DNA from 3 places in the Dehalogenimonas formicexedens genome. Region 2 is predicted to be linked to each of the others. Evidence: a T-box and tRNA genes for the amino acid it is inferred to sense, from the RefSeq annotation. Region 2 holds a T-box; the other regions hold tRNA genes.
What was found. A T-box is a leader RNA that pairs with one kind of tRNA and senses whether it is charged. The one in region 2 lies ahead of ileS (isoleucine--tRNA ligase), so its partner is inferred to be a tRNA-Ile.

Region 1 (4,283 bases), 170 kb from region 2:
TGAAAAAGCTCGAAGAGCTCGAAGCCAGGGACCACCGCAAGCTCAACAAACAACTCGATCTCTTCGCCACACCTGAAGAATTGGGCGGAGGGTTGATTATCTACGGACCCAAAGCTGGCCGTATAAGAACAACGGTCGAGGAATTCTGGCGCCGAGAACATTATGACGCCGGCTATGAAATACTGTACAGCCCGCATATAGGTCGCGGCACATTATGGGAGACATCAGGCCACCTCGCGAACTACAAGGATATTATGTACTCTCCCATGGATATAGATGGGCAGGACTATTACGTCAAACCCATGAACTGCCCCTTCCACATACTGTATTACAAGTCGCAGACCAGGTCTTACCGTGACCTGCCGTTGAGATGGTGCGAGCTTGGCACCGTCTACCGTTACGAACGCAGCGGCGTCTTGACTGGCCTGCTTCGGGTCCGCGGCTTCACTCAGGATGACGCCCACATTTTCTGCACTCCCGAACAAATGGAGAGCGAGATCGCCGAGGTAATCCGGTTCTCATTCCATATTTGGCAGACGTTCGGCTTCAAGGACTACCAGCTTTACCTGGCTACTCGCCCTGAGAAGGCTATCGGTACCGAAGAGCAATGGCAAAAAGCCGCGGACGTGTTGCGGAAGGTGATGGACGCCCAGGGATTGAAGTACAAGATCGATGAAGGCGGCGGCGCCTTCTACGGGCCGAAAATAGACCTTAAAGTCAAGGATGCCTTAGGCCGCGAATGGCAGATGACGACCATCCAGTTCGATTTCAACCTGCCGGAACGGTTCAACATGGTTTATGTTGGTGCGGATGGCCAGGAGCATCGGCCGTACATGGTTCACAGAGCGTTACTGGGATCATGGGAACGCTTCTTCGGTCTGTTGATAGAGCATTATGCCGGGGCGTTTCCGGTGTGGCTCCACCCGGTCCAGGTAGCCGTTCTTCCGATATCAGATCGACACCTGGAGTACGCTGGTAACCTGACCCGCGAACTCAAGGCAGCAGGCTACAGGGTGAACTTGGATGATCGCTCCGAAACCATTAATCAGAAGATCAGGCAAGCCCAATTGGATAAGATTCCATGTATGCTTGTCATAGGAGACAAGGAGATTGAATCCGGCACCGTGTCCGTCAGGTTAAGAACCGGCGAACAGAAGTTCGGTGTCACCCCAGGCAAATTGTTGGAGGGTCTAAACGCAGCGGTGAGAGAACGGGCTACAAATTTAGCCTTGTAACTTGATGAAAAAGGTTTGGAAGTGATACAATTTAACGTAAAGTAATCGAATTCTTGTGGGGGTTGCTCATGCCAATTTACGAATATATTTGCCCGCAGTGCCGCAAAACATTTGAACTCAGAAGACCGTTCAGTGAATGTGACGCCATCACAAATTGTCCAAATTGTAATGCGGAATGCGACCGGATTCTTTCAGCGGCATTTTCTCAAGTAATGTCTACGCCGCCCGATAGCTATTTGATCACTCAAGACAAAGCCAAGGAAAAGATGTGGCAGTCACAACGGCGGGCTGATGATGACAAGATCAAAAACCCGGATCCATTAAAACGGTGGCGTGAGGAACGTCAGGAAGCCTGCGGCCGCGGTCCTGAAGCTTGGGTGGAGTGGGCTAAAGAAGAGCTCGTCAAACAGGAAAAAGAAAAAGACGAGCAGAATATGAAGGAAACGGCGGAAAAGGACTACGCAAATTGGGCTAGGAAATCCACAACGGTAGATCCAAAAGAAAAAGAACGTTATTGGGCGTTGGGCGAACTCCAGAAAATGGAGGCTGAAAAACAGGCTCTTCAGGAAAAAATGAAATGGAATCCGGATACTGAAACCTGGGAAGAAGAAAAGCCCGTTTTTGATTATCCGCCGGTCATTAAACCCACAGGACAAAAGAAAGAAAGCCGTTTCGAACGCAAAAAAGTGGAACGTGACGAAGAGTCCGAAGACGAGATACCCGAGGGCGAACAATACCTATAACCGCCACCGGGCTCGTAGCTCAGTGGTCAGAGCGGGCGGCTCATAACCGCTTGGTCGCAGGTTCGAAACCTGCCGAGCCCACCATATTAAGAGCTTGATTCCGGGGGACATGTGAAGTCCCCCGGTTTTTTTAACCTGTAAAATAGAGGCAAATTCATCCCGAAATCGATTATCAATACCTCAATTGAACCTGAACGGGTAATGCTGGTCGCCATCAATACCGGCAATCCCAAGGCTCAGTCTGAGTGGACTGCCGACGAATCGCTTACGGAGCTGGCTGAACTGGTCAAAACCGCAGGGGGCGTTGTGGTGGGGCGCCTGACGCAGCGGTTGCCCCAACCCCAAAAGGTGACCTATCTGGGGAAAGGGAAGCTCGACGAACTAATCGAGTCCCGAGCCCAAATCAACTATGACACCGCGGTTTTCGACGACGAACTAACTCCGTTGCAGCAGCGAACTCTTGAAGAAGCCCTGAAGGTCAAGGTGATCGACAGGGTAGCTCTTATCCTCGACATCTTCGCCCGGCACGCACACACCAGGGAAGGAAAACTTCAAGTTGAACTGGCGCAGTTACAATACCTGCTGCCCCGCCTTGCCGGACAATGGAGTCACCTGGAGCGTCTCGGGGGCGGCATTGGTACCAGAGGTCCCGGCGAATCCCAGCTAGAGACTGACAAGCGCATATTGCAGCGCAAAATTGTCGTCCTGGAATCCAAACTTGACGATGTGAGCCGCCAACGAGACCTGTACAGGCAAAAGAGGAAAAGAGAAGGGATTCCGGTAGCTGCCCTGGTGGGATATACCAATAGCGGCAAAAGCAGCCTTATGCGGGCTATGACCAAAGCTGATGTTTTTGTAGAAGACAAATTGTTTGCCACCCTGGATCCGACGACCAGGCGAATGACGCTGCCCGACAAACGGCAAATCCTGATAACAGACACGGTCGGGTTTATTAAAAAGCTGCCGCCGACGATCGTGAAAGCCTTCCGGGCCACTCTCGAGGAACTCTCCGAGGCTTCCATATTGATCCATGTAATTGACATAACATCGAGAAATGCGGTAGGGCAGTGTCAGACTGTTGAGACTATCCTTAAGGAACTTGAAATCGACGAAAAACCACGGATCACTGTGTTTAACAAGATAGACTTGTTACCAGGCCTGGTAAACGCTAAAAACGAAACAGAAGCGCTGAGCGGTTTGAAAGAACGCGGCGTTGAGCCAGCATGTACTGTGTTCACCTCGGCGACCAACCGGTGGGGACTTAAGGACCTTTCACTAGGAATCGGGCAGCTGGTACCTGGCAACTCGACGTTCGGTTTTCAAACCTGACAAACTCAAAAGATAGCGCTCGAGACTCGAAACGGTGAATGCTTTATCCATAATCCGGGCGGCGGAGATCCGCGACCTCAAAGATAATTGGCTTTTGCTAAATGGGGACTGGGTTATTTCACGTTTATATGGTTCGCACTATATATGTTATGTTATATAGAGATATAACACTTAACATAATAGGTGCGAAATGCTTTTACATAAAGTAATCATAAAAGGATCGGTACCGCTTGAAGCTAAATGCTTAGCTTTGCCGCCCGTTCTAAAAAGAGAACACTCTAAGTTAACCGTAACTCGCATATGCGAACCGAAAAAAGAGGTAGAAAAATGTCAATCAACTTTGAAGTTGACGCCCGCCCGAAGCTTAACCCGTACGAACTGGCGATCATTCTGGGCTTACTCAGGAGAGCGGAACTTGCCGCCGAAGCTGAAAACGCCAACCACGCCCACTATCACGAATACGATAGCCCCTATAAACAACGGGCCGATGATCTCCACACACTTAGATACCGGCTTGAATACGGCGGGCGAAGCCGTGTTACCCGCCCCGTTGACCTGGGCGATCTCTCAATACCCACCGAAAAACGCCTATTATAACCCGATCGGTACCGATAAATCCCTGGGAGAACTTAGCCGGCGGCTACGCCGGCGTAAAAAACACGCCGCCGGCTATCGCGCCGGTATTATTTTATCCGTTCGGAGGGCCTGTGTCGTCTAAGTACTACCGCAAACTCTCTAAAGACGTATACCAATGCCTGGTATGCGACCGCCCCTACTCCGGCCCTATGGGTCGCCACGCGGCTACTAAATGTTGCGACGCCAAAAAGCCGGTAATCGAAATCGCTCTCTCCGAAGCGGACGAAGTTGTTAACGCCTACCTGGACAAAACCCGCCTTAGCCCCGAACTTACAGCGGATATGATGTGGGCCGATATCGAACTAGGCGCGTTAGTTCTGCCGGCCAAACCCGCCAAAAA
Region 2 (4,283 bases):
CTTGTGCCCACGTTGATACAGTTCCCGATATGGCTGGCTTTGTATCAGGCCATCGTCAGGGTTCTGGCTGTCACCCCGGAGGACTTCCTCAATCTTTCTGGTCATCTTTATAACTGGCAGGTAGTCTATAACGTTCTGCCCCTGAGCAGTAAATTTCTCTGGATAGACCTCGCCAATCCGGATTACGTCCTCGCCCTGCTTGTTGGCGTTGCCATGTTCATTCAGCAGAAGATGACCACGCCGCCGGCGACCGATCCGAAAGTTGCCGCTCAAAGCCAATTGATGCTCTTCATGATGCCGGCGATGTTCGTTTTCATCTCGATTACCTTCCCCGCCGGCCTGGCGCTTTACTGGTTGACCTCCAGCATACTCAGGGTCGTGGTGCAATTTGCCGCCACCGGTCCGGGGGAACTCAAACCGTGGCTTCAGGGCATCGTGGCCCGGTTCGGACAGAAACCGTCATATCAATCCAGGGTGACAAAAGCCGAAAAATCACCTGCTCAACCCGCCCCCAAAATTGTTGTTGAACAGGCCGAGGAGATAGTCAATGAAGGAAGTAGAAGCAACAGGGCGGACGGTGGAGGAAGCAATCAACCGCGCCCTGGCCAAACTAAAGGTCAGCCGGGACGAGGCGGAGATAGACGTCGTAAGCGAAGGTAGCCAGGGGTCGTTCGCCATGGGAACTGGCGAAGCCAAAGTAATCGCCCGCGTCGAGGAACAGCCCTTTACCGGGATCGGAACAAGGGCCGCTGATGCCATAGAGGTAACCAGCCAGGTGATCCAGGATCTCGTCGACCGCATGGATCTGGATGCCGGGGTTGAATACCTTCCGGACGCCATGGTGACCGAAGACAGCGGAAACGAATCCGGAATGGTTTTCGATATCCTTGGCGATGACCTGGGTCTTTTGATCGGCCGCCACGGCCAGACGCTCGCCAATTTCCAGTACCTGGTCCGGATACTGGTGGCGCAGAAAGTCGGCGATTTCCTGCCTATAGTGGTTGACGTCAATGGTTACCGGCAACGCCGCTTCAAAGCTCTGGAGGTTTTAGCCCGGCGCACCGCTGAACAGGTCAGGCGACGCCATATGCCTTTCGCCCTGGATCCCATGCCTGCCTTCGAGAGGCGCATCATCCACCTCGTGTTAGCCAACGATCCCGATGTCGCCACCCAGAGCGTCGGTGTCGGCGATGAACGCAAAGTAGTCGTCGTTCCCAGGGATGAGTCCTTCAAATAACAAACGGTAAAACCGAGGCTTTCAGGCCTCGGTTTCTTTTATTATACAGTTGCCATAACGTTGGCCGCTGTGTTATCCTTCCTCTAACAGCGTTGACGGAGACGAGTAAGCTGCGTAAATCCCCAAGCGAGCCTGGTACGGTGCGAGCAGGCGGGAAAAAGCCGGCTGAAAATCACTCCTGAGCTTTCAGATGAACGCCGATAGCGGCAAGTAATCACGGACGGCAGCCGGCCGTTATCCCGGCAGGGCATGGTGGTGCCCGAAAAAGCGCCCCGAGATATCGGGGAAATAGGGTGGTACCGCGGGTATTTCCCGTCCCTTACAGTGGACGGGAATTTTGTTTTTATAAGGGGATACTATGTTTCAACCTGTAAGCAGCCGGGTGAGTTTCCCGGAAGTGGAAGAAAGAATACTCAAGCTCTGGGCGGAGAAGAATATCTTCAAACGCTCGATCGAGAACCGGCGAGGCGGCGAAAGATTTACGCTTTATGAAGGACCGCCGACTGCTAACGGCAAACCGGGCATCCATCATGTCTTGTCCCGGGTATTTAAAGATATCATCCCCCGTTACAAGGTGATGAAAGGTTTTTACGCTCCCCGCATCGGCGGATGGGACACCCACGGCTTACCCGTGGAACTCGAGGTCGAAAAATCCCTCGGCTTCAAAAGCAAAACCGATATCGAGCGCTACGGAATTGCCGAGTTCAACAAGAAATGCCGGGAGAGTGTATTCAAGTACGTCGAAGATTGGAACAAACTGACCGAGCGCATAGGTTACTGGGTCGATCTCGACCACGCCTACATCACCATGAACAACAGCTACATCGAAACCGGGTGGTGGGTGGTAAAACAGCTTTGGGACAAGGGACTCGTTTACCAGGGGCACAAGGTCACCCCCCATTGCCCCCGGTGCGGAACGTCGCTCTCGTCGCACGAGGTAGCGCTTGGCTATGAAGAACACACTGAGGATCCGTCGGTATACATAAAGTTCAAGATTGAATCTCAAACACTGACCGGCGTTATGGCTGCATTCAGGGACAAACCTCTTTTCCTTTTAGCCTGGACAACTACGCCCTGGACGCTTCCAGCCAATACGGCGCTCGCGGTTTGCGGGAGTGCTGAATACAGCGTTCTGGATCTGGGTGAAGAGTACCTGGTACTGGCCTCGGCGCGGCTGGAACCCAACGGATTGCAGGCCGCCCACGAGGTCGGCAGGGTAAATGGCGATAGCCTGTTAAAGCTTAAATACCGGCCTTTATTTGATCCGTTTGAGTTCGGTGTTCCCGTGAACCGTTTGAGTGAAGCCGGGATAGTGCCCGTCGAAACAACCTCTTTGCTGTACCCGGTTATCGCTACTGATTACGTCTCGATGGAAGACGGCACCGGCATCGTCCACACCGCCCCGGCCTACGGAGAAGTCGATTACGAGTCCGGAAAGAAGTACGGGTTGTACTTCATCCATCACGTCGATCTCCAGGGAAAAATTACCGGGTCGTATCCTGGTTCCGGCAAATTTGTAAAGGCGGCTGATCCACTGATCACCCATGCCCTGAAAGAACACGGCCTGGTGCACAAGGCTGAAAAGATACACCATACCTATCCCTTCTGCTGGCGCTGCGGCACGCCGCTTCTTTACTTTGCCAAGCAAAGCTGGTACATCCGGACAACGGCGTGCAAGGCCGAACTTATCGAAGGCAACGAAAAGATCAACTGGTATCCCGAGCACATCAAGCGGGGGCGCTTCGGCGACTGGCTCCAAAACAACGTTGATTGGGCTTTCTCCCGTGAAAGATACTGGGGAACCCCGGTTCCCGTTTGGAAATGTGAATCCTGCCAGGCTACCGATTGCATCGGTGGGATGAATGATCTGAAAGCCAAACCGGGGTTTTCGGGATTCCAAGAACCGCTCGACTTGCACCGGCCTTATGTGGATGACCTGACCTACGATTGCCCGCAATGCGGCGGGAAGATGAAGCGGGTCACCGATGTCATCGACTGCTGGTTTGATTCCGGTGCGATGCCTGTAGCCCAGTACCATTACCCCTTTGAAGCGGACAGTCTGCAGATTTTCGATGACGGGCGGTTCCCTGCCGACTACATCTGCGAAGGCATCGATCAAACGCGCGGCTGGTTCTATAGCCTCCATGCCCTGGCGACATTGTTGTTTGATCGACCCAGTTTTAAGAACTGCATCTCGCTCGGCCTTATCCTGGATGAGAAAGGCGAGAAGATGAGTAAGACGCGGGGCAACGTGGTGCTTCCCGAAACTGTCATCTCTAAACACGGCGCCGATGCCGTCCGGTGGTACCTGTTCACCGCTTCGCCGGCGGGCAATACCCGCCGCTTTTCTGAAAAGCTGGTAGGCGAGGTTACCCGCGCCTTCATGTCCACGCTCTGGAACACTTACTCGTTTTTCATCCTTTATGCCAACATCGATAACTACAAGCCTGGCAACGAAAAGTATGATGTTGCCTCGGAACTGGACCGCTGGATCATCTCCGAGCTTAACCAGCTGATTTTGGAAGTCACGGCTGATCTTGAAAATTACGACCCGGTTTCAGCCGGGCGCTCTATTGAGGCATTTGTCGACTACCTCTCAAACTGGTATGTTCGCAGATCGAGGCGGCGGTTCTGGAAGAGCGAGTCCGATGCCGACAAATTGTCAGCCTACAATGCCTTGTACGAGTGCCTGGTAAAACTGGCCAAACTCCTTGCGCCGTTCATGCCCTTTGTCGCTGAGGAAATGTATCAGAACCTGGTGGTATCGATAGACGGGAATGCTCCGGATTCGGTGCACCTTTGTGATTACCCTGAAACGGACGAGACGAAAATCGACTCTGAATTGTCAGCCTCCGTCCGTCTGGCGATGAAAGTGTCGAGCGTAGGCAGAGCCGCCCGCGCCCAGGCCGCGATCAAGGTTCGGCAGCCCATAGCCGAAGCTATGGTGGCGGGTTTGGCGCCTTCGGAGCAGGCGAACCTTTTAAAGCTGGCCGATTCGATAATCGAAGAGCTCAATGTAAAGAAATTAGGCTTCATCGCCGACGCG
Region 3 (4,283 bases), 730 kb from region 2:
GGTAGCTGGTCTGAGAGGATGGTCAGCCACACTGGGACTGAGACACGGCCCAGACTCCTACGGGAGGCAGCAGCAAGGAATCTTGGGCAATGGGCGAAAGCCTGACCCAGCGACGCCGCGTGAGGGATGAAGGCCTTCGGGTTGTAAACCTCTTTTCTCAGGGAAGAATAATGACGGTACCTGAGGAATAAGTCTCGGCTAACTACGTGCCAGCAGCCGCGGTAATACGTAGGAGGCGAGCGTTATCCGGATTTATTGGGCGTAAAGTGGGCGTAGGTGGTCTTTCAAGTCGGATGTGAAATCTCCTGGCTTAACTGGGAGGGGTCATCCGATACTGTTGGACTTGAGTACAGCAGGGGAAAATGGAATTCCCGGTGTAGTGGTGAAATGCGTAGATATCGGGAGGAACACCAGAGGCGAAGGCGATTTTCCAGGCTGAAACTGACACTGAGGCCCGAAAGCGTGGGGAGCGAACAGGATTAGATACCCTGGTAGTCCACGCCTTAAACTATGGGTACTAGGTATAGGGAGTATCGACCCTTTCTGTGCCGAAGCTAACGCTTTAAGTACCCCGCCTGGGGAGTACGGTCGCAAGACTAAAACTCAAAGGAATTGACGGGGGCCCGCACAAGCAGCGGAGCGTGTGGTTTAATTCGATGCTACACGAAGAACCTCACCAGGGCTTGACATGTTAGAAGTAATGAACTGAAAAGGGAATGACCTGTTAAATCAGGAGCTATCACAGGTGCTGCATGGCTGTCGTCAGCTCGTGTCGTGAGATGTATGGTTAAGTCCTGCAACGAGCGCAACCCTTATTGCCAGTTATATTCTCTGGCGATACTGCCTCGCAAAACGGGGAGGAAGGTGGGGATGACGTCAAGTCAGCATGGCCTTTATGCCCTGGGCTACACACACGCTACAATGGACGGTACAATGGGTTGCCACCGGGCGACCGGGAGCTAATCTCCAAAACCGTCCTCAGTTCGGATCGCAGGCTGAAACCCGCCTGCGTGAAGTCGGAGTTGCTAGTAAACGCGTGTCAGCATAGCGCGTTGAATACGTTCTCGGGCCTTGTACACACCGCCCGTCACGTCATGAAAGCTGGTAACACCTGAAGTCGATAGGCTAACCCGCAAGGGGGGCAGTCGCCCAAGGTGGGACTGGTGATTGGGACGAAGTCGTAACAAGGTAGCCGTAGCGGAAGCTGCGGCTGGATCACCTCCTTTCTAGGGAGCCTTTCCCGATTTATCGGGAACACTCCTAGGTCGGTCTCCGGCGCAAGCCGGGGTTTGATTGGCCTATTTTTCCTTCCGCTATCCAGAGGTTAAGGTGAAACTGTTTTAAGAGGATTCTTCCCCGAAGCTTGATTTTAGAATCGGCCGTGGGTTAGAATTAACTTCGCCTTTCAAACCGGGCCATTAGCTCAGCTGGTTAGAGCGCGGTCCTGATAAGACCGAGGTCCTTGGTTCGAGACCAAGATGGCCCATTTAACTTCAACCCCCTGGTTTGTCCAACAGACGGAACCATGATAGTTTGGCCGCCTTCTCCTTGTTAACTGGCCGATAAAAAAGAGGAGAGGGACAAGCCCTCTCCTCTTTAACCCAGCGGTAGTGATTACGCCACCAGTTTACCCTTATCCTGCGGCGCCTGTGAATAAACCGCATCTACTTTGACTGTTCCGACGCCACTAATGGCAACCCCCATGGCATCTTTGAGAGCCTGGGCGAATTTGTCGAACACCGGTCCGGAGGTCAAATACTCCCGGAAGGTCCCTTTGACCTGGTAGGTGGTAAAGGGCGGCGCAACCGGCAGTTTCATTGCTACGATTGCGACCTTCTTGGTCTCCTCGAGGTTCTTGAACGTCCTGGTAGTGCGGCCGTATAGGTCGGCAAAGGCGAGGGTCTCATCGTCGATGGCGGTCATGCTCGTTTTGGGAGTGACATTGAGTTCACCCTCTTGACTTATTGTCGCCACCATCTTGGGTACCCCGGGATCCTGAAAAAGTTCGATAACCTCTTTCGACATCTTAGCCATAGCATTCCTCCTTTAACATTAATCTATTAACGCGATCACAGCAAGAGTCATCGCCGTGAGACCCAGCAGCAGATGAACCCAAAAGAGCTTGGCGGTAATGAACCCCTTCAACGGATTGTGGACTGTTTTGAGAGTGAAGCCGCAGATACCGGCCGCCAGAATGAAGATAAATGCCCAGGTCGCCATGAGTGATCCTCCTTCAGTTTTGCACCATTTTGTCATTTTTAAGAGGGTAATGTCAAGCGGCGGTATGCCAAAAGCGTCCGCCGCTTGATTTTAACGTCACCTGTGGGTTAGAATTACCTTCGTTCATTTCAACCCCGGGCCATTAGCTCAGTTGGTTAGAGCGCGGTCCTGATAAGACCGAGGTCCTTGGTTCGAGACCAAGATGGCCCACCATAGTGTTCGGTAGACAGAACTCTGATCGTTTCCTCTTTCAAAGCCTTCGGCGTTAAGGGAATTGTATACCTTAAAACCGCCTTTTTGTCGATCACCTCTATCTCTTTTACAAACGTCTTTATGAAGGCCTTCCTTTCAGTCAAAGCACCGCTATCCAGTTCAATACGCAGGTCGTTCACGTAAGCATCGATGATCTTTGAATCCGCCAGCTCAATGCGTCTTTCTGAGAGAAGGCCCTCTAACTGCAATTTCCTGTCCCTGAGGCTTTCGATGTGTAATCTTAGATCATGGATTCTCGGGGATAGGTCGCTCAAGTCAATCTTACGTGTCTCGACGGCGTCATAGAGGCTCTCTAACCGGCGGTTGGCATCAAGCATCTCCGCCGAAATTGAATTGAATTCATCTCTATAGGTGTTAGAGGTGGCATCCATTTCCTCATTAACGAGTCCGACCAGTTTATAGAGGTTGCTAGTGGTTAAAATATTTTCTTTGATTTTCCGGATCACTTGCCCCTCAAATTTGCCGCTGTTGAGATATCCGCCCAGGCAAGAACCTGTGCCCTTCTTGATAATGGTGCCGCAGGCGTAATAGGTAAACCTGCCGCTTTTTGCATCCGCTCCTACCAGAGCTTTGCCACAATGGCCGCAACGAACCAGCCCGCTGAGTAAAAACTTGCTGATAACTCGTTTGGGATGCATCCGGGTAGGGGCTCTTTCCCACAACAAGCGCTGAACCTTGACGAACGTGTCCTTAGAGACAATCGGAGGAAATGCCCCTTCTACGCGAATCGGTTCGAATCCGCGTTTGTTTTGTCGGCCCCAGACCATGATACCGAGATAGACTTCGTTGGCAAGAACGGCACGTACGCTTGTCTTGCCCCAGGTTTTACCCGCGGGCGAGGAGATCAATTTGGCATTCAATTCTTTGGCTATTTCAGTAAGTCCTTGGCCGTGAACTACTTTGTCAAAGAGGGATGCGACCGTTTTGCCATCGTAAGGGTCAATTTCAAGCCTTGTGCGCTCCTTTATGCCGTCTTTTACCTTAATTTTCCGATACCCATATGGGGCTTTATGAGAAAGGTAAAAACCACGTGAGGCACTTTCTTTTAGACCTCGGGTTACCTCTTCTCCAAGGTTGTCGGAGTAGAACTCATCGAGGCTTTCAATAATGGCTTCCAACAGCCGGCCGGTCGGGGTGTCGTCAAAGGGCTCGTTGATCGAGACAACCTGAATTCCGTTTTTTCTGAGTAGAGCCTTGTACATGATCGAATCTTCACGACTGCGGGCGAACCGGGAATATTTCCAGACCAGTATCAAGTCAAATAGTTTCGGCGTTCGACGTGCGAGAGACACCATTTCGCGGAAAGCAGGCCTGGCGGTCGTTCGGCCGGTTTCGGCTTCATCGATGAATTCTTTGATAAGCTGGAAACTGTTCCTAGTTGCGTACTCTTTGAGGGCTCTAAGCTGGGCTGAGATCGACAGGTCGACATCCTGTTTATCAGACGAAACCCTTGCATAGATTACGGCTCTTTTTCCAGGATTTTCCATTGCCTTCCTCCTAAAGATGGCGATGGAATGATTCCACCACCGTCGGACATATACTTTTAATTTGAGGTTCGAGAAGGTATTCATCACGAGCCAGGAACACAACAAGAATCACTTTTTCGATTCCAGTCACATCACCTGTCACGGGAACCGCAAAAGCCGTGAGTTCCTCACCGTCGAAATCTGGATCGTCAGTTAATGTGATACGTCGTACCAGGTGTGCTTTTTGGGATCTCACGGTCATGTCGACGAGTGAGCCCGTGAGAGCCCGTCTGCCTTTTTTGGGAAACAATCCGTTAGCGCCGT

Region 1: it has a tRNA-Ile gene. The T-box ahead of ileS (isoleucine--tRNA ligase) is inferred to sense a tRNA for this amino acid. The anticodon was not compared.
Region 3: it has a tRNA-Ile gene. The T-box ahead of ileS (isoleucine--tRNA ligase) is inferred to sense a tRNA for this amino acid. The anticodon was not compared.

Annotation. Positions count from the first base shown of each region.
Region 1 is NZ_CP018258.1:796,482-800,764, reverse strand. Features, by position in the region: gene thrS (threonine--tRNA ligase) at 1-1,235, shown strand, start outside; gene Dform_RS04305 (FmdB family zinc ribbon protein) at 1,304-1,978, shown strand; tRNA gene Dform_RS04300 (tRNA-Ile) at 1,987-2,062, shown strand; gene hflX (GTPase HflX) at 2,180-3,307, shown strand; gene Dform_RS04290 (hypothetical protein) at 3,635-3,904, shown strand; gene Dform_RS04285 (hypothetical protein) at 4,015-4,283, shown strand, end outside.
Region 2 is NZ_CP018258.1:963,125-967,407, reverse strand. Features, by position in the region: gene Dform_RS05140 (YidC/Oxa1 family membrane protein insertase) at 1-660, shown strand, start outside; gene jag (RNA-binding cell elongation regulator Jag/EloR) at 548-1,237, shown strand; T-box leader at 1,321-1,560, shown strand; gene ileS (isoleucine--tRNA ligase) at 1,596-4,283, shown strand, end outside.
Region 3 is NZ_CP018258.1:230,462-234,744, forward strand. Features, by position in the region: rRNA gene Dform_RS01260 (16S ribosomal RNA) at 1-1,226, shown strand, start outside; tRNA gene Dform_RS01265 (tRNA-Ile) at 1,413-1,486, shown strand; gene Dform_RS01270 (pyridoxamine 5'-phosphate oxidase family protein) at 1,615-2,034, opposite strand; gene Dform_RS11435 (hypothetical protein) at 2,053-2,220, opposite strand; tRNA gene Dform_RS01275 (tRNA-Ile) at 2,357-2,433, shown strand; partial or broken gene Dform_RS01280 (recombinase family protein) at 2,934-4,064, opposite strand; gene Dform_RS01285 (ImmA/IrrE family metallo-endopeptidase) at 3,991-4,283, opposite strand, start outside.